DNA from 3 places in the Kitasatospora sp. NPDC094028 genome. Region 2 is predicted to be linked to each of the others. Evidence: riboswitches for the same ligand, from Rfam matches in the RefSeq annotation. Region 2 holds a riboswitch; each other region holds the start of a gene.

Region 1 (9,284 bases), on a different contig from region 2:
ACATGTCGACCTTCCAGCCCAGCCTGGTCCAGCAGGCCCAGTACGCGGGCAAGCTGTACGGCGTGCCGCTGGTCACCGACACCCTCGGCCTGATGTACAACAAGGAGCTCTTCGCCAAGGCCGGCATCACCGCGGCGCCGAAGACCTGGGACGAGCTCAAGACCGACGCCGCCGCCATCAAGGACAAGGCCGGCGTGGACGGCTTCTGGCTGAAGGCCGCGGACGGCTACTACGCGATGCCGTTCCTGTTCGGCGAGGGCACCGACACCGTCGACGCCGCCGGCAAGAAGATCACCATCACCTCGCCGGAGGCCGTCAAGGCCGTCGAGACCTACAAGTCGATGTTCACCTCGCCCGGCACCGCCAAGGCCGACGTCACCACCGACGCCTACGCGCACATGATGGACGCCTTCAACAGCGGCAAGGTCGCGGCGATCATCCAGGGCCCCTGGGAGATCACCAACATCTACAAGGGCTCCGCCTTCGCCGACAAGAAGAACCTCGGCATCGCCGCCGTCCCGGGCGGTTCCGCGGGCAAGTCCGGCGCCCCCACCGGCGGTCACAACATCTCCGTCTACGCCGGCGCCGACAAGGCCCACAAGGCCGCCGCCGAGAAGTTCGCCGCCTTCATGACCTCGGCCGAGAGCCAGGCCTTCATCGCGCAGAAGAACTCCACCCTGCCGACCCGCTCCGACGCCTTCACCGCGGACGTCAAGGCCGACCCGGGCATCGCCGGTTTCCAGGCGATCCTGCCCAGCGCCAAGCCGCGCCCCGAACTGCCCGAGTACAGCTCGCTGTTCTCCTCGCTCGGCGAGAACCTGGGCAAGTCCCTGCAGGGCACCAGCACCCAGGACGCGCTGAACACCGTCTCCACCGACTACGCCAAGCTCCTGCCGGGCTTCGCCAAGTAGTCCCCCGCGCCCGGCCTGCCGACCGTACGGCAGGCCGGGCCGTTCGGCTCACCCGAGGCCGCCTGCTTCCCCAAGAATCCCCGAGAAGGTGCAAACGATGTCAGTCGCCGTGCAGGGCGCCACCGGCAAGGGCAGCCGGGAGCGCGAGCAGCGTCCCGGACCGTGGGAACGCCTCAAGCGCTCCTACGCCAAGCACTGGTACGCCTACGCGATGATCGCCCCGGTCGTGCTGGTGCTCGGCGTGCTGGTGCTCTACCCGCTCGCCGAAGGCATCTGGCTGACCCTCACCGACGCCAACAGCCTCAACATCGCCCGCAAGATCGGCGTCAACGAGATCCCGGCCAGCTACCAGTACATCGGCTTCCACAACTACGCCGACATCCTCTGGGGCCCCGGCTCGTACGACCGCTTCTGGTCCCACTTCGTGTGGACCATCGCGTGGACGGGCATCTGCGTCGCCCTGCACTACTCCCTCGGGCTCGGCCTCGCCGTCCTGCTCAACAAGAAGCTGCGCGGGCGGGCCGGCTACCGGATGCTGCTCATCCTCCCGTGGGCCGTCCCGACCTTCGTCACCGTCTTCTCCTGGCGCCTGATGCTCTCCGACGGCGGCGTCGTCAACAGCATGCTCGGCGCCCTCCACCTGCCCGAGCCCGGCTGGCTCACCGACCCGTGGGCGCAGAAGGCGGCCGCGATCCTGGTCAACACCTGGGCCGGCGTGCCGTTCATGATGATCTCGCTGCTCGGCGGCCTGCAGTCGATCCCGGGCGAGCTGTACGAGGCCGCCGAGATGGACGGCGCCACCCGCTGGCAGCAGTTCCGCCACATCACCCTGCCCGGGCTGCGCAGCGTCTCCTCGACCGTCGTGCTGCTCGGCGTGATCTGGACGTTCAACCAGTTCAACGTCATCTTCCTGCTGTTCGGCAAGGGCGCCCCCGACGCGCAGCTGCTGGTCACCTGGGCCTACCGCCTCGGCTTCGGCCAGATCCCCGCGGACTACGCGCAGTCCGCCGCGTACGGCGTCATCCTGCTGTCCATCCTGATCGTCTTCACCGCCTTCTACCGGCGCTGGCTCGCCCGCAACGAGCAGGCCAACGGCTAGCCGGCCGACCGCCGCGCACCCGCGGCCGAGCCCCCGGACCCAGTCGACCCCCGAAGGCAGGTACCCCCGATGACCACCACCACCGAACGCCCCGCCCCCGCGGCGGCCGCGGCGCCGGCCGCCCGGCCCGCCAAGTTCCGCCCGCGCGGCGAGAGCAGCCCGCTGTCGAAGGCGCTGTCCCACGGCGTCCTGATCCTGACCAGCCTGATCGCGCTGTTCCCGATCGGGTGGATCCTCTTCGTCTCGCTCGGCCCGGACAAGACGGACTACCTCCACCCCGGCCAGATCCTCGACAAGCTCACCCTGTCGAACTACCAGCACGTGCTCGGCGACACCGACTTCTTCACCTGGTTCGGCAACGCCCTGCTGGTCTCCGGCATCACCACCGTGTTCGGCGTGCTGCTCGCCGCCACCACCGGCTACGCCGTCTCCCGGATGAAGTTCCCCGGGCACAAGCCGCTGATGTGGTCGCTGCTGGTCACCCAGATGTTCCCGATCGCGGTGCTGATCGTGCCGATGTACACCATGCTCTCCGAGCTCAACCTGCTCGACAGCTACACCGGCCTGATCCTGGTCTACTCGACCACCACCGTGCCGTACTGCGCCTGGCTGCTGAAGGGCTACTTCGACACCATCCCGGTGGAGATCGACGAGGCTGGCCGGGTCGACGGGCTCAGCCCGTTCGGCACCTTCTGGCGGCTGGTGCTGCCGCTGGCCCGCCCGGGTCTGGCGGTCGCCGCGTTCTACTCCTTCCTCACCTACTGGGCCGAGGTGCCGTTCGCCTCCACCTTCATGCTCAGCTCCGACAAGTACACGCTGGCCGTCGGCCTGCAGACCTTCGTCAGCGAGCACGACGCCCAGTGGAACCTGATGGCCGCGACCGCCGTGCTGATCGCGATCCCGTCCGCGGCCTTCTTCTACCTGGTGCAGCGCCACCTGGTCACCGGCCTGACCGCCGGTGCCTCCAAGTCCTGACGCTCCCGCCGTACTTCCAGCGCTCCCCACTAGTCCCCAAGGGATTCCGTCCATGACCCAGAACCTGGCCGACACCTCCCGGCCCGCCGCCGACGCCACCGCTCACGAGGCGACCGCCGGCGCGTCCAGAGGCTGGTGGCGGGACGCGGTCATCTACCAGGTGTACCCGCGCAGCTTCGCCGACTCCAACGGCGACGGCATGGGCGACCTGCCCGGCGTCCGCAGCCGCCTGCCCTACCTGCGCGACCTCGGCGTGGACGCCGTCTGGCTCTCGCCGTTCTACGCCTCGCCGCAGGCGGACGCCGGCTACGACGTCGCCGACTACCGTGCCGTGGACCCGATGTTCGGCGACCTGACCGACGCCGACGACCTCATCCGGGACGCCCACCGGCTCGGCCTGCGGGTCATCGTCGACCTCGTCCCCAACCACTCCTCGGACCGGCACGAGTGGTTCCAGCGCGCCCTGCGCGAGGGCCCCGCGTCCCCGCTGCGCGACCGCTACCACTTCCGCCCCGGCAAGGGCGAGAACGGCGAACTGCCGCCCAACGACTGGGAGTCCATCTTCGGCGGCCCGGCCTGGACCCGCTCCGAGAACCCGGACGGCACCCCCGGCGACTGGTACCTGCACCTGTTCGCCCCCGAGCAGCCCGACTTCAACTGGGACAGCCCGGCCGTCGCCGACGAGTTCCGCTCGATCCTGCGGTTCTGGCTCGACATGGGCGTGGACGGCTTCCGCATCGACGTCGCCCACGGCCTGGTCAAGGCCCCCGGCCTGCCCGACATCGGCGGCGCCGACCAGCTCAAGCTGCTCGGCAACGACGTCATGCCGTTCTTCGACCAGGACGGCGTGCACGAGATCTACCGCAGCTGGCGCGCGATCCTCGACGAGTACCCGGGCCAGCGGATCGGCGTCGCCGAGGCCTGGACCCCGACCGTCCAGCGCACCGCCAACTACGTCCGCCCCGACGAGCTGCACCAGGCCTTCAACTTCCAGTACCTGGGCACCGACTGGGACGCCGCCGCGCTGCGCGAGGTGATCGACCTGTCGCTCGACTCGATGCGCCCGGTCGACGCCCCCACCACCTGGGTGCTGTCCAACCACGACGTCACCCGGCACGCCACCCGCTTCGCCAACGAGCCCGGCCTCGGCACCCAGATCCGCACCCCCGGCGACCGCGAACTCGGCCTGCGCCGCGCCCGCGCGGCCACTCTGCTGATGCTCGCGCTGCCCGGCTCCGCGTACGTCTACCAGGGTGAGGAGCTCGGCCTGCCGGACGTCACCGACCTGCCCGACGAGGTCCGCCAGGACCCGTCGTTCTTCCGCCAGGCCGGGCAGGACGGCTACCGCGACGGCTGCCGCGTCCCGATCCCGTGGTCCGGCACCGAGGCCCCGTACGGCTTCGGACCGGTCGCGGGCGGGCCGTCCTGGCTGCCGCAGCCGGCCGAGTGGGCCGGGCTCAGCGTCGAGGCGCAGACCGGCGACCCGACCTCCACCCTGGAGCTCTACCGCAGCGCGCTGGCCGTCCGCCGGGCCCAGCCCGACCTGGGCGCCGGCACCGAGGTCGAATGGCTGGACGCCCCCGAGGGCACCCTCGCGTTCCGTCGCGGCTCCTTCGTCTGCACGGTCAACACCACCGGGCAGCCGGTGCGGATAACCGCGCCCGGGCGGCTGCTGCTCGGCTCGACCGACCTCGTGGTGGACGGCGGCGAGACGGTGCTCGCTCCGGACAGCACCGGCTGGTGGGCGGTCTGACGTGGGTGCAATAGGCTCTGGGCCCGTGACTACGGCGCGACTCTCAGACATCGCAGCGCAGGCGGGGGTCAGCGAAGCCACCGTCTCCCGCGTGCTCAACGGCAAGGCGAACGTCTCCGCCGCCACCCGGCAGACCGTGCTGGCGGCGCTCGACGTGCTCGGCTACGAGCGGCCGACCCGGCTGCGCCAGCGCAGCGCCGGGCTGATCGGGCTGATCACGCCGGAGCTGAGCAACCCGATCTTCCCGGCGCTGGCGCAGGTGATCGAGCAGGTGCTCAGCCGGCACGGCTACACGCCGGTGCTCTGCACCCAGACGCCGGGCGGCTCCACCGAGGACGAACTGGTCGAGATGCTGGTCGACCGGGGCGTGGCGGGCATCGTGTTCGTCTCCGGACTGCACGCCGACACCACCGCCGACCACGACCGCTACGCCCGCCTCTCCGGGCGCGGCGTGCCGTTCGTGCTGATCAACGGCTACAGCGAGCGGATCGACGCGCCGTTCATCTCGCCGGACGACCGGGCCGCGATGTGGATGGCCGTCCAGCACCTGGCCGAACTCGGCCACGAGCGGATCGGGTTGGCGGTCGGGCAGAAGCGGTACGTGCCGGTGCTGCGCAAGATCGAGGGCTTCACGGCCGCGCTGCGCGAGGTGCTGGGGCTGAGCGCGGAGGAGGCCGAAGGGCTCGTCCACCACACGCTGTTCAGCGTGGAGGGCGGGCACGCGGCGGCCGGCGCGCTGCTCGACAAGGGCTGCACGGCGATCGTCTGCGGCAGCGACATGATGGCGCTCGGGGCGATCCGGGCGGTGCGCCAGCGCGGGCTGTCGGTGCCGCACGACGTGTCGGTGGTCGGCTTCGACGACTCGCCGCTGATCGCCTTCACCGAGCCGCCGTTGACCACGATCCGCCAGCCGGTCGAGGCGATGGCCACGGCCGCGGTGGACGCGCTGCTGGAGGAGGTCGGCTCGAACGCCGGGCAGCGCGGGGAGTTCATGTTCCAGCCGGAGCTGGTGATGCGCGGGTCCACCGGGGCCTGCGCGCGCTGACGGCGGCGGGAAAGCCCAACGGACGGGCCCCGGAGAGCGGTTGCTCTCCGGGGCCCGTCGTCGTGCGGTCCGGCCGGCCGCGCCCGGCTCAGCCCTCCTGCGCGGGCGGGCGGTCCATGGTGAGCCGGTGGCCGTCCGTGGCGTCGCCGGTGCGCATCTCGGTGCGTCGGCCGCGGGCCAGGTAGTCGCGCAGGACCAGTTCGACGGCGTCCTGCGGGTTCTTCGTTCCGGCGAGCATCATCACGTCGATCGCGAGGTTCGCATCGATGGTGACGGTGACCTGGGCCATGGTGACTCCTCCTCGGGTGCAGAGCAGCAGCATGCCCCTTGGGGCTCCGTTCCACCACAGCGGCGATCGTCCCGGCACCGGAACGCGCCAGAACCCCCGGGGAGGAGCGGGCAGGCTCTCCCCGGGGGCGTCGTGGCGCCGGTTCCCCGGCCGTCAGCCGTCAGCTGTCAGCCGGCGGGCTCAGACGCGGCCGGCGAAGTCCGGCGCCCAGTTGGCGACGGTCTGCAGGCGCACGCCGACGCTGGGGTTGGCGGCCTCGACGTACTGGCCGCCGCCGATGTAGATCGCGACGTGGTAGACGCCGGAGTCCTGGCCGTTGTTGGACCAGAACAGCAGGTCGCCCGGCTGCAGGCTGTCCAGCGAGACGTGGGTGCTGGCGGCGGCCTGGTCGGCGGCGACGCGCGGCACCGAGATGCCCGCGGCGCGCAGCGCGGCCTGGGTCAGGCCGGAGCAGTCCCAGCCGCCGTTGCCGGTGCCGCCGTAGACGTAGGCCTGGCCGACCTGGGCCTTGGCGAAGGAGATCGCGGCGGCCATGCTGCCGGTCGCGGCCGGGGCCTGGGTCTGGGCCGGGGCGGCGGGCTTGGCGGCCTGCGCGGTCTGCTTCGGCGAGGTCTGCTCCTGCGCGGTCGGCTTGGCGTTCACGGCACCGCCGGTGGCGGCCTGGCCGGACTGCTGCGAGCGGTCGAACCAGCTGAAGCCCGAGCCGGACTTGTCGGTGGAGGACTGGCCCGCCGGGGCGGCGGCCTCGTCACCGAAGCTCAGGTGCTGGCCCGGGTAGATGGTGTCCGGACCCTGGGTCAGGGTGGCGCGGTTCAGGTCGTACAGGTGCTGCCAGCCGCCCTGGACGTTGTGCTTGGCGGCGATCGAGGACAGCCAGTCGCCGTCGACGACGGTGTAGTCGCTGCCGGGGGCCTGCGGCTGGCGCTTCTGCGCCCAGGCGCCCTTGGCCCAGTCGCTCGTGGTGGAGCCGCTCTTGGCGGTGTCGGCGGCGGCCTGGTCCGGGGCGGGCGCGGCGGGCTTGGCGGCCGGCGCGGCCGGGGCCTGGGCGGGCTTGGCGGCCGGCTTGGCGGCGGCCTTGGGGGCGGTGCCGGCCGAGGTGTCGACGGCGGCGGGGGTGCCGCCCTGGGTCAGGCCGGCCTGGATGGAGCAGACGGGCCAGGCGCCGGGGCCCTGCGAGGCGAGGACCTTCTCGGCGACGGCGATCTGCTGGTCCTTGGTGGCCTGGTTGGCCTGCGGGGCGTAGGCGGTGCCACCGAAGGCGGCCCAGGTGCTGGAGGTGAACTGCAGGCCGCCGTAGAAGCCGTTGCCGGTGTTGATGCTCCAGTCGCCGCTGCTCTCGCACTGGGCGACCTTGTCCCAGGTGGCGACGGACGCGGCGGAGGCGGTGCCGGTGGTGAGGCAGGGGACGGTGAGGCCGATGCCGGCGACGCCGAGGGCGGCGATCACGCGACGGGTGCGGCTGGACAGGCGGGTGCCGTTGGTGGGCAGCATGAAGACGCGGTCCTCTCCCACGCCTGCGAGGTGAGCTGTCGGATTCGGGCTGGAGTTGCCCGGCCGCGCGGTGAGCGCGGCTTCACCCCTAGCCCAGAACCGTTCCGGGGAACGGTCCGGGGCGACTTACCTGTGGGTCCCCCGCTCCTGCCGTGGTGCGTTTTCGCGCTGCCAGGACATCCGACGGCAGGACTCGGCGTTGCGGATGAACTGGGTCCGTGTGGTCACGAACGGGGAGCACGTTAAGCAGAATTAAGGGAAATCCGCAAACAGTGTGATGCGCATCACGGTTTAGCGAAAACTGTCGAATGGGCTGCAAATCAAGATCGCAAATGATCGTTTTTCGGCAATCCGGCGGTGAATTCCCACAACTGGCTCCGCCTCAGGAAAGGCGTGACGGAGCGTCGGGGTGCGGGGCGGCGCGGGGGAGTGCGGATGGGAGCGCGCTTTTGCGGCGGGGGAGCGGCGGTAAATCGGGCGCCGGTCTATTCGCCCATAAATCGCGCAGAACGGACATAACCTTTCGCGGCCCGCGCGTTCGACGCTTCCTCGTCGGCCTGCCCGGCCTGCCCGGCCTGCCCGGCCTGCCCGGCCTGCCCGGCCCGCTCGGCCGCCCGGCCCGTCCGTCCGCGCGCGGGCAGCCGAAAGGGCCCGGAACGCGAACGTTCCGGGCCCTCGGGCGTACGACGGGGGTGCGGGCGGCCCGTCAGGCCTCCACGGGCCCCTGGGCGGCCGCGTGGGCGCCACGGGAGCCCTCCCCGGCCTCGGCGGCGGCAGCGGCCTCGGCTTCGGCCTGGGCCAGCTCCTCCGGCGAGGGGGTGGGCAGCGCGGCCAGGTAGGTGGAAGCGATCAGCTGCGCCACCGCCGGGTAGGCGCCGAGCGGCGCGGCGGACGGGCAGCCGGTCTCCTCGGCGGCCGTGGCGAGCAGCTCGGAGTCCGCCTCGGGGCCGATCACCAGCGGGGCCAGCGCCGGGCGCTGGGAGCCGGTCTCCTTGAGGTGGTCCACGGCCGCGGCGACCGAGCCGGGCACGTCGAGCGCGGCGGCGACGACCGGGACGGCCAGCCGGGCGGCGAGCAGCACGCCGGTGATGCCGGCCGCGGCGGCCGCGTCCTCGCCGCCCGCGGTGGTGAGGACGACGCCGTCCGCGGCGGTGGCGATGGCGAACAGCCGGGCGCGGTCGGCGCGGGCCAGTCCGGCCTCGGACAGCCGCACGTGCACGCCCTCGGCGAGCAGCGGGTGCGGGCCCAGCGCGTCGGTGACGGTCGCGCCGTACTCGGCGGCGAGGGCGTGAAGCCCGGTCAGGAAGTCGTGCGGACCGGAGACCAGCGGCACCACGACGGGTGCGGGCAGGCCGGCCTCGGCGGTCGCGGCCAGGAGCTCGGCGACGGTGCGGTCCTCGCTGTCGGCCGCCTCGCCGTCACCGGTGAGGTATCCGGCCGCGGCCTGGACGCCGTTCTGCTCGCTGCGGACGATCGACAGCAGTTCCTCGACGACCGAGCGGGACTCGGGCCCGGCGGTCGCGGGCACGGCCAGCACCAGGGCCGGGGCTCCGGTCGGAATCTCGGGGCGCTCGGGACGGCGATGGCGCCCCCGCGCACGGGAGCCTGGAGTGCGGACGGGCAGTGGCGCGCCCGGAATGGCTGCGGTGCTCATGCCGGAGATCGTAGGACATCGCCCCGTCAGGCCTGCAGTCGGCTGCCGGACGGGTTTCGCGTGCGCT
Region 2 (9,284 bases):
GCAGCGTGGAGGACATGCGGCTGCGGCTGCTGCTGGACACGGTGCTGCAGTCGGCGCAGGGGCTGCAGCGGGAGCTGGCGCTGCCGGTCTCGCAGATCCGCCCGGCGGATCTGGTGGAGGCGGTGGTGCCGGGGGCGGCCTCGCCGCACGACGTGGCCAGGCGGGGTCTGGCGGACGACGATCCGGCGCTGCTGGACCAGCTGCTGGCGATCCCGCAGGTGCACCTGGTGGTGGACGGCTACAACGTGACCAAGACCGGCTATCCGACGCTGCCGCTGGAGCAGCAGCGGATCCGGCTGCTGGGCGGGCTGGCGATGCTGGCGCAGCGCACCCAGGCGGAGGTCACCTGTGTGTTCGACGGCCAGGACCTGGACGTTCCGGTGATCATGGCGCCGCCGCGCGGGGTGCGGGTGCGGTTCAGCCGGACCGGGGAGACGGCCGACGAGCTGATCCGCCGTCTGGTGCGGGCCGAGCCGCAGGGCCGTCCGGTCGTGGTGGTGTCCACCGATCGGGAGGTCGCGGAGGGCGTGCGGAAGGCGGGCGCGCGCCCGGTGGCCTCGGTGCTGCTGCTGAACCGGCTGGCCCGGCCCTGACCCGGGCCGGAGGGCGTGATGCCTGGTCAGCGCCCGGATGGCGGTCATGTGCGGATCTGGTGAAGTCAGCGTCGGAGGCCGGTTTCACGCCATTGGGGGGTTGGCGAAACGCAGAGATCTTCACTAGGGTCTGGCGTCAAACCTATTTTCCGGATTCTCACTCGTACAGGTGAGTCCGATGGAAGAAGGAGCCGGTCTCTTGGCCTCCCACCGCCGTCCGAAGCAGCCGAGTCGCGCACGGGTCTCCGTGCTCACCGCTGCCGCTGCGACCGCGGTCGCCCTCTCGGCCCAGGTGGGCGCGCACGCCGCGCCCCAGCCCAGCAAGGACCAGGTCAAGGAGCAGATCGACCAGCTCCAGACCGAGCAGGAGCAGGCCGCCGAGAAGTACAACGGCGCCAAGGAGCGGGCCGACCAGCTGCGCAAGCAGTCGGACCAGCTGCAGGACCAGGTGGCGCGCAGCCAGGACCAGATGACCCAGCTGAAGTCGGGTCTGGCCGAGGTGGCCGGAGAGCAGTACCGCACCGGCGGCATCGACCCGTCCGTCCAGCTGATGCTCTCCTCCGACCCGAGCGGCTACCTGCAGAAGGCGTCCAGCGTCCAGCAGGCCAGCAACAGTCAGGCCGAGGCGCTCAAGGGGCTGCTGGACCAGCAGCGCCGGCTGGACCAGCAGAAGACCGAGGCGGCCGCGGTGCTGGCCTCGCTCGACTCCACGACCAAGGACCTGAACCAGGCCAAGGCGGACGTCAACCAGAAGCTGAAGGCCGCGCAGGACCTGATGAACTCGCTCAGCGCCGCCGACCGTGCCGCGCTGAAGGCCCAGCAGGCTCAGGTGGACCGGGCCTCGCGCGGCTCCGACCGCCCGGACATCGGCCCGCTGCCGCAGGCGAGCGGCTACGCGGGCGTCGCGGTGGCCAAGGCGATGAGCAAGCAGGGCTCGCCGTACCAGTGGGGCTCCACCGGGCCGAGCACCTTCGACTGCTCGGGCCTGATGGTCTGGGCGTACGGCCAGGCCGGCGTCTCGCTGCCGCGCACCTCGCAGGAGCAGGGCAACGTCGGCACCCGGGTGCCCTCGCTGGACCAGGCCCAGCCGGGCGACCTGGTGGTCTACGGCAGCGACCGGCACCACGTCGGGATGTACATCGGCAACGGCATGGTGGTGCACGCGCCGCACACCGGTGACGTGGTGAAGGTGATGAAGGCCGACGCGATGCCGATCAACACCATCCGCCGGGTCTGACGCCCGCGGGGCCGACGGACCGGCAGGCCGCAGGGCCGCTCCGAACGCTTGTGACACCCGCCACCCCTCGTTCCGGGGGGTGGCGTTCGGCTGTGACCGCCCGGCTGGCCGATTCGTGAAATCCGATCAGCTATGCGTGTGGACGTGATCACCTTCGGTCATTTTCACAGAAGAACTTCGGCATTCTTACGTCTTTTTTCTGACAAGGATTTGAACGGATCACGGTCCAGTTACTAGGGTCATGACCCGAACCACCGCACTGTCGATCACCCAGCCTGGGTGGCGGCGGTGGTTTCCGTCGAGTTCGCGAGACAGCGGGGCAGGTCGAAGCGACTGCCCGACAGGGGAGCCCAGTGGTCGGGGGCGCTGTGGAGCGGAGCCGGGGAACCACGTTCCTCCGGGGTGAATCGGCGCCAGGTCGGCCGATGGAACGGCCGTGAGGCGTCGTAGGGCATGCTTCCGGCCCGAACCCGTCAGCTCACCCGGTAGGCGGACGTAGGAAGAAGGAGCCCGCCTTCGTGGCGTCCCATCGTCGTCCCAAGCCCGCCGGCCGCGCCCGCGTCTCGATCCTGACCGGCGTCGCCGCCGCTGCCGTCGCCCTGTCCGCACAGGGCGCGCACGCCGACCCGCAGCCGACCAAGGACCAGGTCAAGGAGCAGGTCGACAAGCTCAACGAGCAGGCCGAGCAGGCGACCGAGAAGTACAACGCCTCGCAGGAGAAGCAGCAGGAGCTGCAGAAGCAGGTCTCCGGCCTGCAGGACAAGATCGCGCGGCAGCAGGGCCAGGTCACCGACCTGCAGGGCGGCCTCGCCGAGATCGCCGGCGAGCAGTACCGCAACGGCGGCATATCGCCCACCGTCCAGCTGATGTTCAACTCCAGCCCGGACACCTTCCTCAGCCAGGCCGGCACCCTGAACCAGGTCGGCGGCACCCAGAAGAACCAGCTGAAGGAACTCCAGGACCAGCAGCGCAAGCTCGACCAGGACCGCAACGAGGCCCAGGGCAAGCTCAACGAGCTGGAGTCCACCACCAAGCAGCTCAAGTCGGACAAGGAGGAGGTCCAGGGCAAGCTCAAGGCGGCCCAGGACCTGCTCAACACGCTGACCGAGCAGGAGCGCCAGCAGCTGGCCGCCGCCGAGGCGAAGGCCGCCGCCGACGCCAAGGCCAAGGCGGACGCCGCCAAGCCCGCGCAGTCGACCCCCGACCGCGCCTCGCGCGACAGCAGCCGCAGCGACCTCTCCGCCCCGGCCCCCGTGATCGCCCCCGGCAGCTCGCACGGTGCCGCGGCGCTCCAGTACGCCGCCTCCAAGCTCGGCAGCCCGTACGTCTACGGCGCCACCGGCCCGGGCTCGTTCGACTGCTCCGGCCTGATGCAGTGGGCCTTCAACCAGGCCGGCGTCTCGCTGCCGCGCACCTCGCAGGAGCAGGCCGGCGCCGGCACCCGGATCGGCTCCGACCTGTCCCAGGCCCAGCCGGGCGACCTGCTGATCTTCTTCGGCGACGCCCACCACGTCGGCATCTACGCCGGCAACGGCCAGGTGCTGCACGCGCCGAAGCCGGGCGCCGTGGTGCGCTACGAGGCGGTCTCCAACATGCCGCTCTCCTCCATCGTGCGGGTCTGATCCCGCGCAGCCTCCGTCAGGCCCGGTCTTCCCCAGGGGAGGCCGGGCCTGCGGCTTTGCCGGCGGCTCGTCCTGATGTCCGATTAGGGGGCGAATATTCGGACCGGTGGGGGTTTGGACTCGATTGCCCGGACTCGCTAACGTCTGCCACCGGACCCCCGCTCCAGAGCCGCCCGTTCCGGTGCGGCGGCGGGGCCGCGCCGCAGGATTGGAGCCGCCGCCGCCATGCCCGTGCATCGCCGTTCCCAACTGCTCGCCCGCGCGCTGGTGCTGACCGCGGCCGCCACCACCGCCCTCGGGGTGGCGACCGCCGGCTCCGCGCAGGCCGCCCCCGGCGGCCCGGACGCGCCCGACCGCAAGGACGTCAAGGTGCAGGTGGAGCGGCTGTACGACGAGGCCGAGCAGGCGTCCGAGAAGTACAACGCGGCGCAGGACGCCCAGCGGCGGCTCCAGGGCGAGACCACGATCCTGCAGAGCGAGATCGCCACCGCCCAGGACCAGCTCAACCAGCTGCGCGGCGACCTCGCCACCGTGGCCGGCGCCGAGTACCGCGGCGGCGGCCTGGCGCAGACCGCCCAGCTGATGCTCTCCAGCGACCCGGAGGGCTACCTCTCCCGGGCCCGCACGCTCGGCCAGGCCGCCACCCGCCAGCAGGAGACCCTGCACGAGCTGGTCACCCGTCAGCGCGGGCTCGACCAGCGCCGCACCGAGGCCGGCGGCAAGCTGGCCGCGCTGGAGGAGTCCCGGCGCACCCTGGCCGACAGCAAGCAGCAGATCCAGCAACGGCTCGCCAAGGCGCAGAAGCTGCTCAACAGCCTGGGTGCGGCCGAACGGGCCAGGATGACCGCCCAGGACGCCCGGGACGCCGAGCAGCGCGCCACCCGCGGCACCGACCGGCTGGACCTCGGCACCGCCCCGCCCGCCTCCGAGCGCGGGGCCGCCGCGCTGGCCGCCGCGGTGCGGATGATCGGCTCGCCGTACGTGTACGGCTCCACCGGGCCCCGTGCGTTCGACTGCTCCGGTCTGATGTACTACAGCTGGCGGCAGGCCGGAGTGACCCTGCCGCGCACTTCGCAGGCCCAGGCGTCCGCCGGGCAGCGGATCAGCCTCTCCGAAGCGCGGCCGGGAGACCTGGTGATCTTCTACCGGGACATGCACCACGTCGGCATGTACGCCGGCGGCGGGGTGATCGTGCACGCCCCCTACCCGGGCGCCAAGGTCCGCTACGAGAGCGTCAACGCCATGCCGGTCTCGGGGGTGGTCCGGCTCTGAGAGCGGCGACCTCCGACCCGGGCGGCCGCCTCCCGATAGCCGGAGCCCGGACCCACCGCACGCTGTCCCGGCGCGGCGCGCTGCTGCTCGCGGCCGGCGGGCTGGCCCAGCTGTCCCTGCCCCCGGCCGCCCCGGCCCCGCCCGCCCGGCCCGCGGCCGACCTGCGGGCCCGGGTGACGGCGCTGCTGGCGGCGCGCGCGGCGGCCCTGCCCGGCCTGGCCGGGGTGCCGCTGACCGGTGCGGCCTACCGCAACCTGGTGCTGCCCCCGGCGGCGCCCGGCGCGGACCGGCTGACCGCCGCCGCCGACCTGGCCGTCCGGGTCACCGGCTACGACGAGTACCCCGTGGTGTACCCGCGCCGGATCGAGCTGGTCCGGGCGGGGGACGACTGGCAGGTCGAGCACGAGGAGAGCACGAGCGGGCCCCCGGCACTGTGGGACCTCGGCGCCGCCTCGGCCGCGGCCGGCGCGCACTGCCTGGTGCTGGGCCTCGCGGACGGGCCGACCCTCGCCGCCCTGGCCGCGCTGGGGGACCGCGCGGTGCCGGCCGTCGGCGAGCTCTGGGGCGCGGCCTGGCCGGGCCGGCTGCTGCTCGAACTGCCCGCCACCGAAGCGCAGTTCGCCCGGCTGCTGGAGGCCGACCCGGCCGGCTGGACGGGCATGGCGGCGGTCACCGTGGCCGCCCCCGGCGCGCCCTGGCACACCCCGGCGGACCGGGTGCTGGTCAACCCGGAGGCGTACCGCAAGCTCAGCGACTTCGGCCGGCAGGTCGTCCTCACCCACGAGACCACCCACGTCGCGACCAGGGCCGACACCCGCGCCTGGACGCCGCTGTGGCTCTCCGAGGGCGTCGCCGACTGGACGGCCTACCGGGACTCCGGCCGCACCCCGCAGCAGATCGCCCCCGAACTGGCCCGGGACGTCGCCGCCGGGAAGCTGCCCGCCGCGCTGCCCGCCGACCGGGACTTCGCGGCTGGCGCCGAGGGCATCGCCCAGGCGTACGAGCAGTCCTGGCTCGCCTGCGAGCTGATCGGCCGCCGGTACGGGCCGCAGCGGCTGGTCGCCTTCTACCGGGCGGTCGGCGCGGACGACGGCGCCGGCGAGGACCGCGAGCGCCGTACCGACCGGCTGCTGCGCGCCGAACTGGGCATCGGGCTGGCCGAGTTCACCCGGCTCTGGCTGGACGAGGTGGCGGCGCTGGGGCGTTGAACGCCCGGACCGTCAGCGCCCAGACCATCAGCGCCCAGGCCGTCAGCGCCGCTTCGCCGGAGCGGTGCCCGGGTGGTCGATGCCGTCGAGCAGGTCCTGCTCGTACGCGATCCCCGGGCGCACCGGGTAGCCGGCCGGCACCGGCTCGGGCGGGGCCAGCACCACCGTGGCCGGCAGCTGCGCCGGGCCGCGGGTGGCCCGCCACAGCCGGACGCCGGAGAGGATCGCGGCGGCCAGCAGCAGCAGGTTGCGGGAGCCGAGCAGGGCGATCGCCAGCGGGTCGCTGGCCAGCACCTGGGTGAACATGGTCGGGAATTCGAGCAGGGTCAGCGGGCAGGCCAGCAGGATCAGCAGCGCCACCGGCCGCTGGCTGCTGCCGCGCACCGTCAGGCAGACCGCCGCCACGCCGACCAGCCACACCAGGTACTGCGGGCTGATCACCCGGCTGGTCACGACGAAGATCAGCAGCGCGCACAGCGCCGCGTCGTACATGGTGGCCGCGTTGCGGCGCTTGGCGGTGAAGCGCCAGAGCAGCAGCCAGCCGAAGCCCAGCACGGTGCCGGCCAGCATCACCTTGCTGATCACGCTGACCCACGGCCCGAGCATCTCGGGGGAGCCGTAGTTCATGGTCACCCGGCCGTCCCAGCCGCCGGCGATCCGGGCGATGTGCAGCGGCAGCGCGCCGACCGACTCGACCTCGATGCCGCGGTCCTTCTGGAACGCCAGGAAGCCGAAGGCGCCGTTCATGCCGGCCGCCAGCAGGAAGCCCACCGAGACGGCGGTGGCCGCCGCCAGCGTCCAGGAGCGGCGGGTGCGGCGGCCGGACGGCGTGCCGATCAGGCCGATCAGCGGCCAGAGCTTGACGATGCCGCCCAGGCCCAGCAGCAGCCCGCCGACCGCCGGGCGGCGCACCAGCGCCAGCAGCCCGGCCAGCGCGACCGCGGTGACGATCAGGTCGAAGCGGTTGTAGATCATCGGGCCGAGCAGCGGGACGGCCACCACCCACATCCAGGCGCCGGTCAGCGCCCGGCCCTTGCGCAGGCCGGTGCGCACCAGCAGCACCGCCGCGACGGCGTCGGTGATCCCGCAGATCACCCAGAACGACACCAGGTACGACCAGGGCAGCAGGCCCGGCAGCAGGATCACCAGGGCCGCGCCCGGCGGGTACTGCCAGGTCACGTCGTCGAACGGGAAGGTGCCGGTCTGCAGCACCACGTACCAGGCGTGGTAAATCACGAAGACGTCGGCGCTGACGTCGCCGCCCGGCGCCTTCAGCACCCCGGTCATCGCGAGGAGCAGCACGGCCCTGGTCGCCAGCCAGGTCACGCCGAGCGCGGCGAGCGCCCCGAGCGGGCGGCCGAGCCGGCCGCGCGAAGAACCGGGCTCGGTGGCCGGGGCCAATTCCACTGCGCTCCCTCGTTCGTCTCGGGCGTCCTCACCGGAGGCGTCGTGCAGACGGACGCCCGGGCCGCGCCACCTTGCCGACTGCCTAGGTATGAGGACTGACCCGGGGGTCAAACGGTTGCCGTGTTCGGTTCCGTTCCCGGCGGGCCATGGTGTTGACCTATCGTACGGATCACCCAGCGGTGCGCCGAGCACCCCCTACCGAGCGAGCCGTGGCCCGATGCACAGAACCTTGATCGTCACCAACGACTTCCCGCCCCGCCCGGGTGGCATCCAGGCCTTCGTCCACAACATGGCCGTCCGTCAGCCCGCAGGGAGCGTCGTGGTCTACGCCTCCACCTGGCGGGACGGCAGCGAGGTGCGGAGCTTCGACGCCGAGCAGCCGTTCCCGGTGATCCGGGACCGGACGAAGGTGATGGTTCCCACACCGCGGGTGACCAGGCGGGCCGCCGAGATCCTGCGCGCCGAGAAGTGCGACTCGGTCTGGTTCGGCGCCGCCGCCCCGCTCGGCCTGATGGCCCCCGCGCTGCGCCGGGCCGGGGCCGGCCGGCTGCTCGGCATGACGCACGGGCACGAGGCCGCCTGGGCCCAGCTGCCCGGCTCCCGGCAGCTGCTGCGCCGGATCGGCGCGGGCACCGACGTGCTGACCTACCTCGGCGAGTACACCCGCTCCCGGATCGCCGGCGCCGTCGGGCCGCGGGCCGCGGCCCGGATGGTGCAGCTGCCCCCCGGCGTGGACGAGACGGCCTTCCACCCCGGGTCCGGCGGCGCCGAGGTGCGCCGGCGGCTCGGCCTGGCCGACCGGCCGGTGGTGGTCTGCGTCTCCCGGCTGGTGCCGCGCAAGGGCCAGGACACCCTGATCGAGGCGATGCCGCAGATCCTCGCCGACGTGCCGGACGCCGTGCTGCTGATCGTCGGCGGCGGCCCGTACCGGGCGGACCTGGAGAAGCTGGCGGACGCCCGGGGCGTGCGGGCCGCGGTGCGGTTCACCGGCTCGGTGCCGTGGGAGGAGCTGCCCGCCCACTACGGGGCCGGGGACGTCTTCGCGATGCCCTGCCGCACCAGGCGCGGGGGGCTGGACGTGGAGGGCCTGGGGATCGTCTACCTGGAGGCCTCGGCGACCGGCCTGCCGGTGGTCGCCGGGGACTCCGGCGGCGCGCCCGACGCCGTGCTGGAGGGCGAGACCGGGCACGTGGTGCCCGGCGGCTCGGCCGCGGCGGCCGCGGAGCGGATCGTCCGGCTGCTGCGGGACGAGGAACTGCGCCGGAGCATGGGCGAGGCCGGGCGGCGCTGGGTGGAGCGCTCCTGGCGCTGGGACCTGCTGGCCGGGCGGCTGACCTCGCTGCTGGCGGGCTGACGCGGCGAAGGGCCCCGGACGGCGTCCGGGGCCCTTTCCGTACGGCGGGCTACTTCTGGTAGATGGCCTCGACGTCGGCGGCGAAGTCCTTCAGCACCAGGTTGCGCTTGAGCTTGAGCGAGGGCGTCAGGTGGCCGCTCTCCTCGGAGAACTCGGTGTCCAGCAGACGGAACTTCTTGACCGCCTCGGCGTGCGAGACCGCCTTGTTGCCGTCGTCCACGGCGGCCTGCAGCGCGGCCCGCAGGTCCGGGTCGTCGGCGAGGTCGGCGACGGTGGCGCCGGCGGGCTTGCCGTTCAGCTCCTTCCACTTGGGGAAGAAGTCCGGGTCGACGGTGATCAGGCAGGCGACGAACGGCTTGCGGTCGCCGACCACCATGACCTCGCCGACCAGGGCGTGCGCCCGGATGCGGTCCTCGATCACCGCCGGGGCGACGTTCTTGCCGCCGGCCGTGACGATGATCTCCTTCTTGCGGCCGGTGATGGTCAGGTAGCCCTCGGAGTCCAGCGAGCCGATGTCGCCGCTGGCCATCCAGCCGTCCTTGAGGGCGTCGGCGCTGGCCTGCGGGTTGTTCCAGTAGCCGGTGAAGACGT
Region 3 (9,284 bases), on a different contig from region 2:
GAAGAACCCGGCGCACCATAGCGAGCAGGCGCACCGCACCGGCCGGGTCGGCATTCCGGGGGAGCGGCAGGCGGACCTGATGACGCACCTGCTGAACATCGACCCGCCGGACCACACCCGGCTGCGCCGCCTGGTGTCGAAGGCGTTCACCCCGCGCCGGGTGGCCGAGTTCGAGCCGCGGGTGCAACAGCTCACCGACCGACTGATCGACGGCTTCGCGCAGCGCGGTTCGGCGGACCTGATCCACGAGTTCGCCTTCCCGCTCCCCATCTACGCGATCTGCGACCTGCTGGGCGTGCCGGCCGAGGACCAGGACGACTTCCGGGACTGGGCCGGGATGATGATTCGACACGGCGGCGGCCAACGCGGCGGCGTGGGGCGGGCGGTGAAGCGGATGCGGGCGTACCTGCTGGAGCTGATCCACCGCAAGCGGGCGGACCTCGGGGACGACCTGATCTCCGGCCTGATCCGGGCGAGCGACCACGGCGAGCACCTGACCGAGAACGAGGCCGCGGCGATGGCCTTCATCCTGCTGTTCGCCGGTTTCGAGACGACCGTGAACCTGATCGGCAACGGCACGTACGCGCTGCTGCGCAACCCGGAGCAGCGCCGGCTGCTGCAGGAGTCGGTGGCCCGCGGCGAGAGCGGGTTGCTGGAGACGGGGATCGAGGAACTCCTGCGCTACGACGGGCCGGTGGAGCTGGCGACCTGGCGGTTCGCGACGGAGCCGCTGTCGATCGGCGGGGTGGACATCCCGGTGGGCGATCCGGTGCTGGTGGTGCTGGCGGCGGCGGACCGCGATCCGGCCCGGTTCGCCGACGAGAACACCCTGGACCTGGCCCGGGCGGACAATCCGCACCTGGGCTTCGGGCACGGCATCCACTACTGCATCGGCGCCCCGCTGGCCCGGTTGGAGGGGCGGGCCGCGCTGGCCACGCTGCTCTCCCGGCTGCCGGATCTGCGGTTGGCCGAACGGCCGGAGGAACTGCGGTGGCGGGGTGGCCTGATCATGCGGGGTCTGCGTGAACTTCCGGTCGAGTTCACCCCTGAGATCCGGTCACCTCATGCGCGTTTTGAGACCGCACCACGCTGACGCGCCGTCGCCGGTACGCCGTTGGCGCCGGTGTGAACACGCATCAATCCGGACAAAGCGACGCCGTTGGTAGGCGATTGATCACATGCCGTGATTTCTGTGTGATATCGGTGATATGAGCTTGTGATCGACCTGATGATCTGTCTAGTCTCCCTGGAGTTCGCAGCTGCGGACCTCGTGCGCGGAACGCCGAATCCTGCCCGCCGCGCCACGGGAAACCGACCAGACCCTGGGCAGGGGCGGGGGAACCAGGTTTGTTGCCGTTCCTCCACGGCTTGGGGTGAAGCCGCCCGAGCGGGATCGTCTCCGCGCACGGCGGCCGGGCCACCTCCCGGTCCGAACCCGACAGCTCACCTCGCAGGCGTGCGGAGAGGGACCCTTCATGCTGCTCGTTGGATCTGGCCGTCACCGCCGCCGCACCCAGGCCGAGAAGGTCATCGCCGTCGCCGGTGTGGCCGGTGTCGGGCTCGCGCTGCCGCTCCTCACCGCCGGCGGCGCCGTCGCCGCCCCGGCCTCCAGCTGGGACTCCGTCGCCCAGTGCGAGAGCGGCGGCGACTGGAGCATCAACACCGGCAACGGCTTCTACGGCGGACTGCAGTTCACCTCCAGCACCTGGAAGGCGTACGGCGGCACCGCCTACGCGCCGCAGGCCAACCAGGCCAGCCGGGCGCAGCAGATCACCGTCGCCGAGAAGGTGCTGGCCTCGCAGGGGCCGGGCGCCTGGCCGGTCTGCTCCCAGAAGGCCGGGCTGAGCAAGGGCGGCGCGGCCGCGTCCGTCGACGACTCCTCGGACACCCAGGCCCAGTCGGCCCCGAAGACGCAGGCTCCGAAGGCGCAGGCCCCGAAGGCGCCCAAGCCCGCCGCGAAGCCGGCCCAGCCGTCCGCGCCGAAGCACGCCGCGCCGAAGCAGGCCGAGAAGCCGGTCGACCAGTCGGCCCAGCAGTACGTCCCGAAGCACGCCGCCCCGCGCGCCGACCAGGCCCCGTCCGCGCCGACCGGCCACGACTACACCGTCCGGGCCGGTGACACGCTGTCGAACATCGCCGCCGCCCAGGGCGTGTCCGGCGGCTGGCAGGCGCTGTACCAGCACAACCAGTCGACGGTCGGCGGCGACCCGAACCTGATCATGCCCGGTCAGGTGCTGCACCTCGGCTGACCGGCCGTACCGGAAGGGGGCCGGCCGCACCGGCCCCCTTCGTCCGCAATCGCCCCGATCCGGGCGGACGGGCCGGGTCGCGCAGGTGAACTACCGGTGGGTAGTGGGGCCACACGCTGAGACGGAACCGAGGCCGACGTGGCCCCGCCGGTCCGGGCGGTTAGGCTCTGGTCGTAACGACTCCGCAATCGTCCGGCCGACAGTCACCACCCCGTCAGCCGGACCCTGCTTCCGCAAGGAGATGCCTCGTGCCGTCCATCGATGTCGTCGTAGCCCGTGAGATCCTCGACTCGCGCGGCAACCCCACGGTCGAGGTCGAGGTCGGCCTCGACGACGGCAGCACCGGCCGTGCCGCCGTCCCCTCGGGTGCCTCCACCGGCGCCTTCGAGGCGCTGGAGCTGCGCGACGGTGACAAGAACCGCTACTTCGGCAAGGGCGTCGAGAAGGCCGTCCTGGCCGTCATCGAGCAGATCGGCCCGGAGCTCGTCGGCTACGACGCCACCGAGCAGCGCCTGATCGACCAGGCCATGCTCGACCTGGACGCCACCCCGGACAAGTCCTCGCTCGGCGCCAACGCCATCCTGGGCGTCTCGCTGGCCGTCGCGCACGCCGCCTCCGAGGCCAGCGACCTGCCGCTGTTCCGCTACCTGGGCGGCCCGAACGCGCACGTCCTGCCCGTTCCGATGATGAACATCCTCAACGGCGGTTCGCACGCGGACTCCAACGTCGACATCCAGGAGTTCATGATCGCCCCGATCGGCGCGGAGTCCTTCTCCGAGGCCGTCCGCTGGGGCGTCGAGGTCTACCACACCCTCAAGGGCGTGCTGAAGGAGCGCGGCCTGTCCACCGGCCTCGGCGACGAGGGCGGCTTCGCGCCGAACCTGGACAGCAACCGCGAGGCCCTGGACCTCATCGTGGAGGCCATCGAGAAGGCCGGCTACGTGCCCGGCCGCGACGTCGCGCTGGCCCTGGACGTCGCCTCCTCCGAGTTCTACGAGGACGGCGCCTACCAGTTCGAGGGCAAGGCCCTCTCCGCCGCCGAGCTCATCGAGTACTACGCCGAGCTGGTCGAGGCCTACCCGCTGGTCTCCATCGAGGACCCGCTGGACGAGTCGGACTGGGACGGCTGGAAGGCCATGACCGTCAAGCTGGGCGACAAGGTCCAGCTGGTCGGCGACGACCTGTTCGTCACCAACCCGGCCCGCCTGGCCCGTGGCATCGAGACCGGCACCGCCAACGCCCTGCTGGTGAAGGTGAACCAGATCGGCTCGCTCACCGAGACCCTGGACGCCGTCGAGCTGGCCCAGCGCAACGGCTACCGCTGCATGATGTCGCACCGCTCCGGCGAGACCGAGGACGTCACCATCGCCGACCTCGCCGTCGCCACCAACTGCGGCCAGATCAAGACCGGCGCCCCGGCCCGCTCCGAGCGCGTCGCCAAGTACAACCAGCTGCTGCGCATCGAGGAGATCCTCGACGACGCCGCCGAGTACGCCGGCCGCGGCGCGTTCCCGCGCTTCCGCCACGAGGGCTGACACCGCGAGGCCGAGCGCCTCGGCAGTGCACGCCTGACCGGTGCCCCGCCGTTCACCCCGTAGGGTGGACGGCGGGGCACCGTCGCGACCAGGAGGGGACACCGGAGATGGCTGGCTGGAGGATTCCGGGCTTGGCGGCCCGTCCTCGGTTCACGAGCCGGGCGACCGTCCTCGTCCTGGTGCTCTGCTCACTGGTGGCGATCCTCGCCTACCCGACGCGGCAGTTCATCTCGCAGCGCGCCGAGATCTCCGCCCAGCGGGCGAAGGCCGACCACGCGCGTCAGCAGGTCGAGCAGCTGCGCCGGGACAAGGCCCGCTGGCAGGACCCGGAGTACGTCAAGGCGCAGGCCCGCGCCCGGCTGCACTACGCGGTGCCGGGGGAGACCCCGTACATCGCGGTGGACCCGGCCGGGAAGCAGCCCGCGGCCCAGCCCTCCGCGACCGACACCGCCTCCCCCGGAGGCACGGCGGCCGGCCCGGTGAAGGCCGCCAAGCCCTGGTACGCCGGCATCTGGGACTCGGTGGACGCGGCCGACACCGCCGCGGCCGCCCCCGCCAACCCCCGTCCGACCCCATTGCCACCCGCTGGAGACACCTCCCCCCATGACCACTGAGAACCACCCCGCCGTCTCCGACGCCGACGTCGCGGCCATCGCCGCCCAGCTCGGCCGGGTGCCGCGCGGCCTGCGCGGTGTGGCGCACCGCTGTCCCTGCGGCAACCCGGACGTCGTGGAGACCGCCCCCCGGCTCCCGGACGGCACGCCGTTCCCCACGCTCTACTACCTGACCTGCCCCAAGGCCGCCTCGCTGATCGGCACCCTGGAGGCGGAGGGCGTGATGAAGGAGCAGTCCGCCCGGCTCGCCGAGGACCCTGAGCTGGCCGCCGCGTACCAGAAGGCGCACGAGGACTACATCGCCCGGCGCGACGCCATCGAGGTGCTGGAGGGCTTCCCGAGCGCCGGCGGCATGCCGGACCGGGTGAAGTGCCTGCACGTCCTGGTGGGCCACTCGCTGGCTGCCGGGGAGGGCGTCAACCCGCTCGGCGACGAGGCGATCGGCATGCTGGAGGACTGGTGGGCCAAGGGCCCCTGCGTCTCCCCGGCCGAGGTCGAGGCCGCCGGCGAGCGGGTCGCCCGCAACCGCGCCAAGGAGCAGGACCACGAGGCCGTGATCGCGGCCAAGCAGCAGAAGACCGCCGAGCGGGCCGCCAAGAAGCTCGCCGCCGAGGCCGACGCACCGGAAGCCGGCACGGAGCAGGAGTCCGAGTGACCATGACCCGCGTGGCCGCGATCGACTGCGGCACCAACTCGATCCGCCTGCTGGTCGCCGACCTCGACCCGGAGACCGGGGAGATCACCGACCTCGACCGCCGGATGATCATCAACCGGCTGGGCCAGGACGTCGACCGGACCGGTCGGCTGCACCCGGACGCGCTCGCCCGCACCTTCGCGGCGTGCCGCGAGTACCGGGAGGTCATCGCGGGCTTCGGCGTCGGCCCGGAGCGCACCCGCTTCGTCGCCACCAGCGCCTCGCGGGACGCCGAGAACAGCGCCGAGTACGTCACCGGCGTGCGCGACATCCTGGGTGTCGAGCCCGAGGTGGTGAGCGGCGAGGAGGAGGCGCACCTGTCGTTCACCGGCGCCACCAAGGAGCTGTCGGCCGGTCAGTTCCCGGCGCCCTACCTGGTGTTCGACCTGGGCGGCGGCTCGACCGAGTTCGTCCTCGGCGGGGACGACGTGCAGGCGGCGCGGTCGGTGGACATCGGCTGCGTGCGGCTCACCGAGCGGCACTTCGGCGGCGCCGAGCTGCCCTCCGAGGCGCAGGTCGCCGAGGCCCGGGCGCACGTGCGGGCCGAGCTGGACAAGGCCGAGGAGGTCGTCCCGCTGAAGGGCGCGGCCACCCTGGTGGGCCTGGCCGGGACGGTCACCACGGTGTCCGCGATCGCCCAGGACCTGCCCGAGTACGACTCGGCGCGGATCCACCACTCCCGGATCAGCCGGGAGCGGGTCGCCGAGATCGCCGCCGAGTTGCTGGCCGCCACCCACGCCCAGCGCGCGGCCATCCCGTCGATGCACCCGGGCCGGGTGGACGTGATCGCCGCCGGCGCGCTGGAGCTGCTGGAGATCATGGACCGGACGGGCGCCGCCGAGGTGGTCGTCAGCGAGCACGACATCCTCGACGGGGTCGCCTGGAGTATCGCCTCCTGACCCCCTGCACGGCTTACCGGACCGGCCCCGACGCCCCTTCCGGGGGGTCGGGGCCGGGGCGCGCCCGGGCCCGTGGCGGAATGTTCGTGAATTTCTTCACATGGCGATCCAGTCATTCGTCGCACCCGCTCGCCCGCTACGTCCGAAATGTGGGACCGAAGGTTCCCCGGCGGCGGGAACCGTGGGATCGCAGGCCGGGGCTCGCCTGAGGTTTGAAAATCGAAATCGCGAGCGGGAACCCGGGTGCTGTACGGATCGTTGCTGCTCAGCAGGGTGGTGCTCCGGCGCGTGTTCACACACCCTCGCGCGGGGCCGTGAGCACGGACCCCGGGGCCGGTTTTGCGGCCGCGCAGTGTAGCACGGGGTGTCCAGCAACTTGTGACCGGGCTCACGAAGGCTGCTCCGGACGGTGCTGGATACTTTCGGATATGAGCACCACGGAGCGTCCTCGCATCCTCATTGTCGGCGGTGGTTACGTCGGCCTGTATGCCGCGATGCGCATCCTCAAGAAGATGCGCTACGGCGAAGCGACCGTCACGGTCGTGGACCCGCGGTCGTACATGACGTACCTGCCCTTCCTTCCCGAGGCGGCCGGCGGCAGCGTCGCGCCTCGCAACCTCGTCGCCCCGCTGCGCGGCGTCCTCAAGAAGGCGGAGGTGCTGACCGGGTCCGTCACCGGCATCGACCACGCCCGCAAGGTCGCCACCATCCAGCCCGCGGCCGGCGACACCTACGAGCTGCCGTTCGAGTACCTGGTCGTCGCGACCGGCTCGGTCTCCCGCACCTTCCCGATCCCGGGTCTGGCGGAGAACGGCATCGGCATGAAGACGGTCGAGGAGGCCATCGGCCTCCGCAACCACGTCATGGCGCAGCTGGACAAGGCCGAGTCCACCACGGACGAGGAGATCCGGCGCAAGGCCCTGACCTTCGTCTGCATCGGCGGCGGCTTCGCCGGCGTCGAGACGCTCGCCGAGATCGAAGACATGGCGCGCGACGCGGCGAAGCTGTACAAGACCTTCACCCGTGACGACATGCGCTTCGTCATGGTCGAGGCCGCCAACCGCATCCTCCCCGAGGTCGGCCCGGAGCTGGGCCTGTGGACCAAGGAGAAGCTGGAGGAGCGGAAGATCGAGGTCTACATCGAGACCTCGATGGACTCCTGCATCGACGGCCACGTCATGCTGAAGAACGGCATGGAGATGGACGCCGCCACCATCGTGTGGACGGCCGGCGTGAAGCCGAACCCCATCCTCGCCAACTTCGGCCTGCCGCTGGGCCCGCGCGGCCACGTGGACACCGCCCCGACCCTCCAGGTCCAGGGCCTCGACTACGTCTGGGCCGCCGGCGACAACGCCCAGGTGCCGGACCTCGCCGTCGGCGAGGGCGCCTGGTGCCCGCCGAACGCCCAGCACGCCTGCCGCCAGGCCGTCGTCCTCGGCGACAACGTGATCTCCGGCATGCGGGGCTTCCCGCAGAAGGAGTACAAGCACAAGAACCTCGGTGCGGTGGCCGGCCTCGGCCTGCACAAGGGCGTCGCGATCCTCTTCGGCAAGGTCAAGCTCAAGGGCCGCCTCGCCTGGTGGTTCCACCGCCTGTACCACGGCGCGATGGTCCCGACCTTCAACCGCAAGGTCCGCGTCTTCATGGACTGGACGCTCGCGGTCTTCTTCAAGCGCGAGATGGTCGGCCTCTCCCAGATGGAGCAGCCGCAGCTGCCCATCCAGGAGGTCACGCCGCCCACCAAGCCCGCCGAGACCGCTGCCAAGCCGGCCGCCGAGAAGGAACTCGCCGGCAAGTAAGCGACTGAGACCCCGGTGTGGGAGCGCCGGGTATGAGTCGGAGGCCCTCCGCCCGGCAGTGTCGCCGGACCACGACCTCCGTGGTGCTCAGCCGGCCGTGCGACCGGGCGGAGTACAAGCAGTACAGAGCCCCTGCCGAGACCCTCCGGCAGGGGCTCTGCTGCGTCGTCACCCGCTCGCCTCCGGGCCTTCCGGCCCGGAGGCTCGGGGCAGGGCGCCCGCTGGGCCCGGAGACGCCGCCGGCCCCGAGCGGGAGGCTCGGGGCCGGCGGCGTCGGTGGCCGGGCCGTCAGTCGGTCTTGATGCTCTCCAGGATGTCCAGCTTGGCGGCCCGGCGGGCCGGCCAGATCGCGGCCACCAGGCCGACCAGCCCGGCCAGCGCCAGGAAGAGCGCCAGCTGGCCGTACGGCAGGACGGTGGTCAGGCCGGCCAGGCTGGACTTCAGGGTGCCGTTGATCGCCCAGGCGATGAAGCAGCCGAGCAGCAGGCCGATGCCGGCGCCGAACAGCGAGATCACCACGGACTCCAGACGGACCATCCGCTTGATGCCCCCGCGGTCCAGGCCGATCGCCCGCAGCATCCCGATCTCGCGCTTGCGCTCGAAGACCGACATCGCCAGCGTGTTGATCACACCCAGGATCGCGACCAGCACGGACATCGCCAGCAGGCCGTACATCATGTTCAGCGCGAAGGTGATGCTCTGGCTGAAGTCGTTGCGGACGTCCTGCATGGACTTGACCTTGATCACCGGGTTGGCGCCGGTGGCGTCCTTGAGCGACTGCTTGAGGGCGTCGGTGGCGCCGTTCGCGCCCTTCACCAGGACGTCGGGGGTGCGGGCGTGCGGCTCGTGCTTGACGATCTCGCTGTTGGCCAGGACGACCGAGCCGACCACGCCGCCCTTCTCGTACACGCCGCCGACGGTGTACGTGCCGCTGGTGCGGTCGGAGTAGGACAGGGTGACGGTGCCGCCGGTGCTGACGCCCGCCTTCTTGGCGACGTCGGCGTCGACCAGCACCTGGCCCTGGGCGAGCGAGGCGGTCGAGCCGCTGGTCAGCTTGAGCTTGACGAGCTGGTCGAAGGCGGCGGCGTCGAGGCCGGTGACCTCCTGGGAGGAGCCGTTGAGCGACCAGTAGGCGGAGGTCATCGGGGAGGAGGCCGCCACCCCGGGGGCCTTGGCGACCTGGGCCGGGATCTGCGGGGACAGGCTCATCCCGTTGGCGGTCGAGACCAGGTAGTCGGCCCGCACGCTGCTGGTGATGGTGGCGTCGAGCGCCCCGGAGACCGAGGAGCCGATCACGGTGAGGCCGCTGACCAGGGTCAGGCCGATGGTGAGCGCGGCGGCGGTGGCCGCGGTGCGGCGCGGGTTGCGCACCGCGTTCTGCTGGGCGAGCCGGCCCGGGGTGCCGCCGACCAGGCGCAGCAGCGGGCCGACCAGCGCGACCACCGGGCGGGAGAGCAGCGGCAGCAGGACGAACACGCCGATCAGGGCCAGGAA

The links. Region 2 has a riboswitch for cyclic di-AMP ahead of ACPC54_RS01015 (C40 family peptidase). Riboswitches for the same ligand answer to the same signal wherever they lie in the genome.
Region 1: linked by a shared signal. The riboswitch ahead of ACPC54_RS24055 (transglycosylase family protein) and the one ahead of ACPC54_RS01015 (C40 family peptidase) in region 2 are both predicted to bind cyclic di-AMP.
Region 3: linked by a shared signal. The riboswitch ahead of ACPC54_RS41490 (transglycosylase family protein) and the one ahead of ACPC54_RS01015 (C40 family peptidase) in region 2 are both predicted to bind cyclic di-AMP.

Annotation. Positions count from the first base shown of each region.
Region 1 covers NZ_JBMVFA010000016.1:152,889-162,172, forward strand. Annotated here, with positions in the region: gene ACPC54_RS24025 (extracellular solute-binding protein) at 1-911, shown strand, start outside; gene ACPC54_RS24030 (carbohydrate ABC transporter permease) at 1,009-2,010, shown strand; gene ACPC54_RS24035 (sugar ABC transporter permease) at 2,080-2,985, shown strand; gene ACPC54_RS24040 (glycoside hydrolase family 13 protein) at 3,038-4,738, shown strand; gene ACPC54_RS24045 (LacI family DNA-binding transcriptional regulator) at 4,764-5,783, shown strand; gene ACPC54_RS24050 (hypothetical protein) at 5,872-6,072, opposite strand; gene ACPC54_RS24055 (transglycosylase family protein) at 6,253-7,584, opposite strand; cyclic di-AMP (ydaO/yuaA leader) riboswitch at 7,571-7,733, opposite strand; gene ACPC54_RS24060 (sirohydrochlorin chelatase family protein) at 8,270-9,217, opposite strand.
Region 2 covers NZ_JBMVFA010000001.1:229,112-238,395, forward strand. Annotated here, with positions in the region: gene ACPC54_RS01005 (NYN domain-containing protein) at 1-593, shown strand, start outside; gene ACPC54_RS01010 (C40 family peptidase) at 793-1,830, shown strand; cyclic di-AMP (ydaO/yuaA leader) riboswitch at 2,185-2,338, shown strand; gene ACPC54_RS01015 (C40 family peptidase) at 2,349-3,452, shown strand; gene ACPC54_RS01020 (C40 family peptidase) at 3,678-4,724, shown strand; gene ACPC54_RS01025 (hypothetical protein) at 4,898-5,932, shown strand; gene ACPC54_RS01030 (glycosyltransferase 87 family protein) at 5,975-7,339, opposite strand; gene ACPC54_RS01035 (glycosyltransferase family 4 protein) at 7,557-8,693, shown strand; gene ACPC54_RS01040 (AMP-dependent synthetase/ligase) at 8,743-9,284, opposite strand, start outside.
Region 3 covers NZ_JBMVFA010000069.1:2,114-11,397, forward strand. Annotated here, with positions in the region: gene ACPC54_RS41485 (cytochrome P450 family protein) at 1-1,093, shown strand, start outside; cyclic di-AMP (ydaO/yuaA leader) riboswitch at 1,304-1,471, shown strand; gene ACPC54_RS41490 (transglycosylase family protein) at 1,476-2,249, shown strand; gene eno (phosphopyruvate hydratase) at 2,498-3,784, shown strand; gene ACPC54_RS41500 (FtsB family cell division protein) at 3,916-4,398, shown strand; gene ACPC54_RS41505 (DUF501 domain-containing protein) at 4,370-5,053, shown strand; gene ACPC54_RS41510 (Ppx/GppA phosphatase family protein) at 5,056-5,991, shown strand; gene ACPC54_RS41515 (NAD(P)/FAD-dependent oxidoreductase) at 6,420-7,790, shown strand; gene ACPC54_RS41520 (ABC transporter permease) at 8,079-9,284, opposite strand, start outside.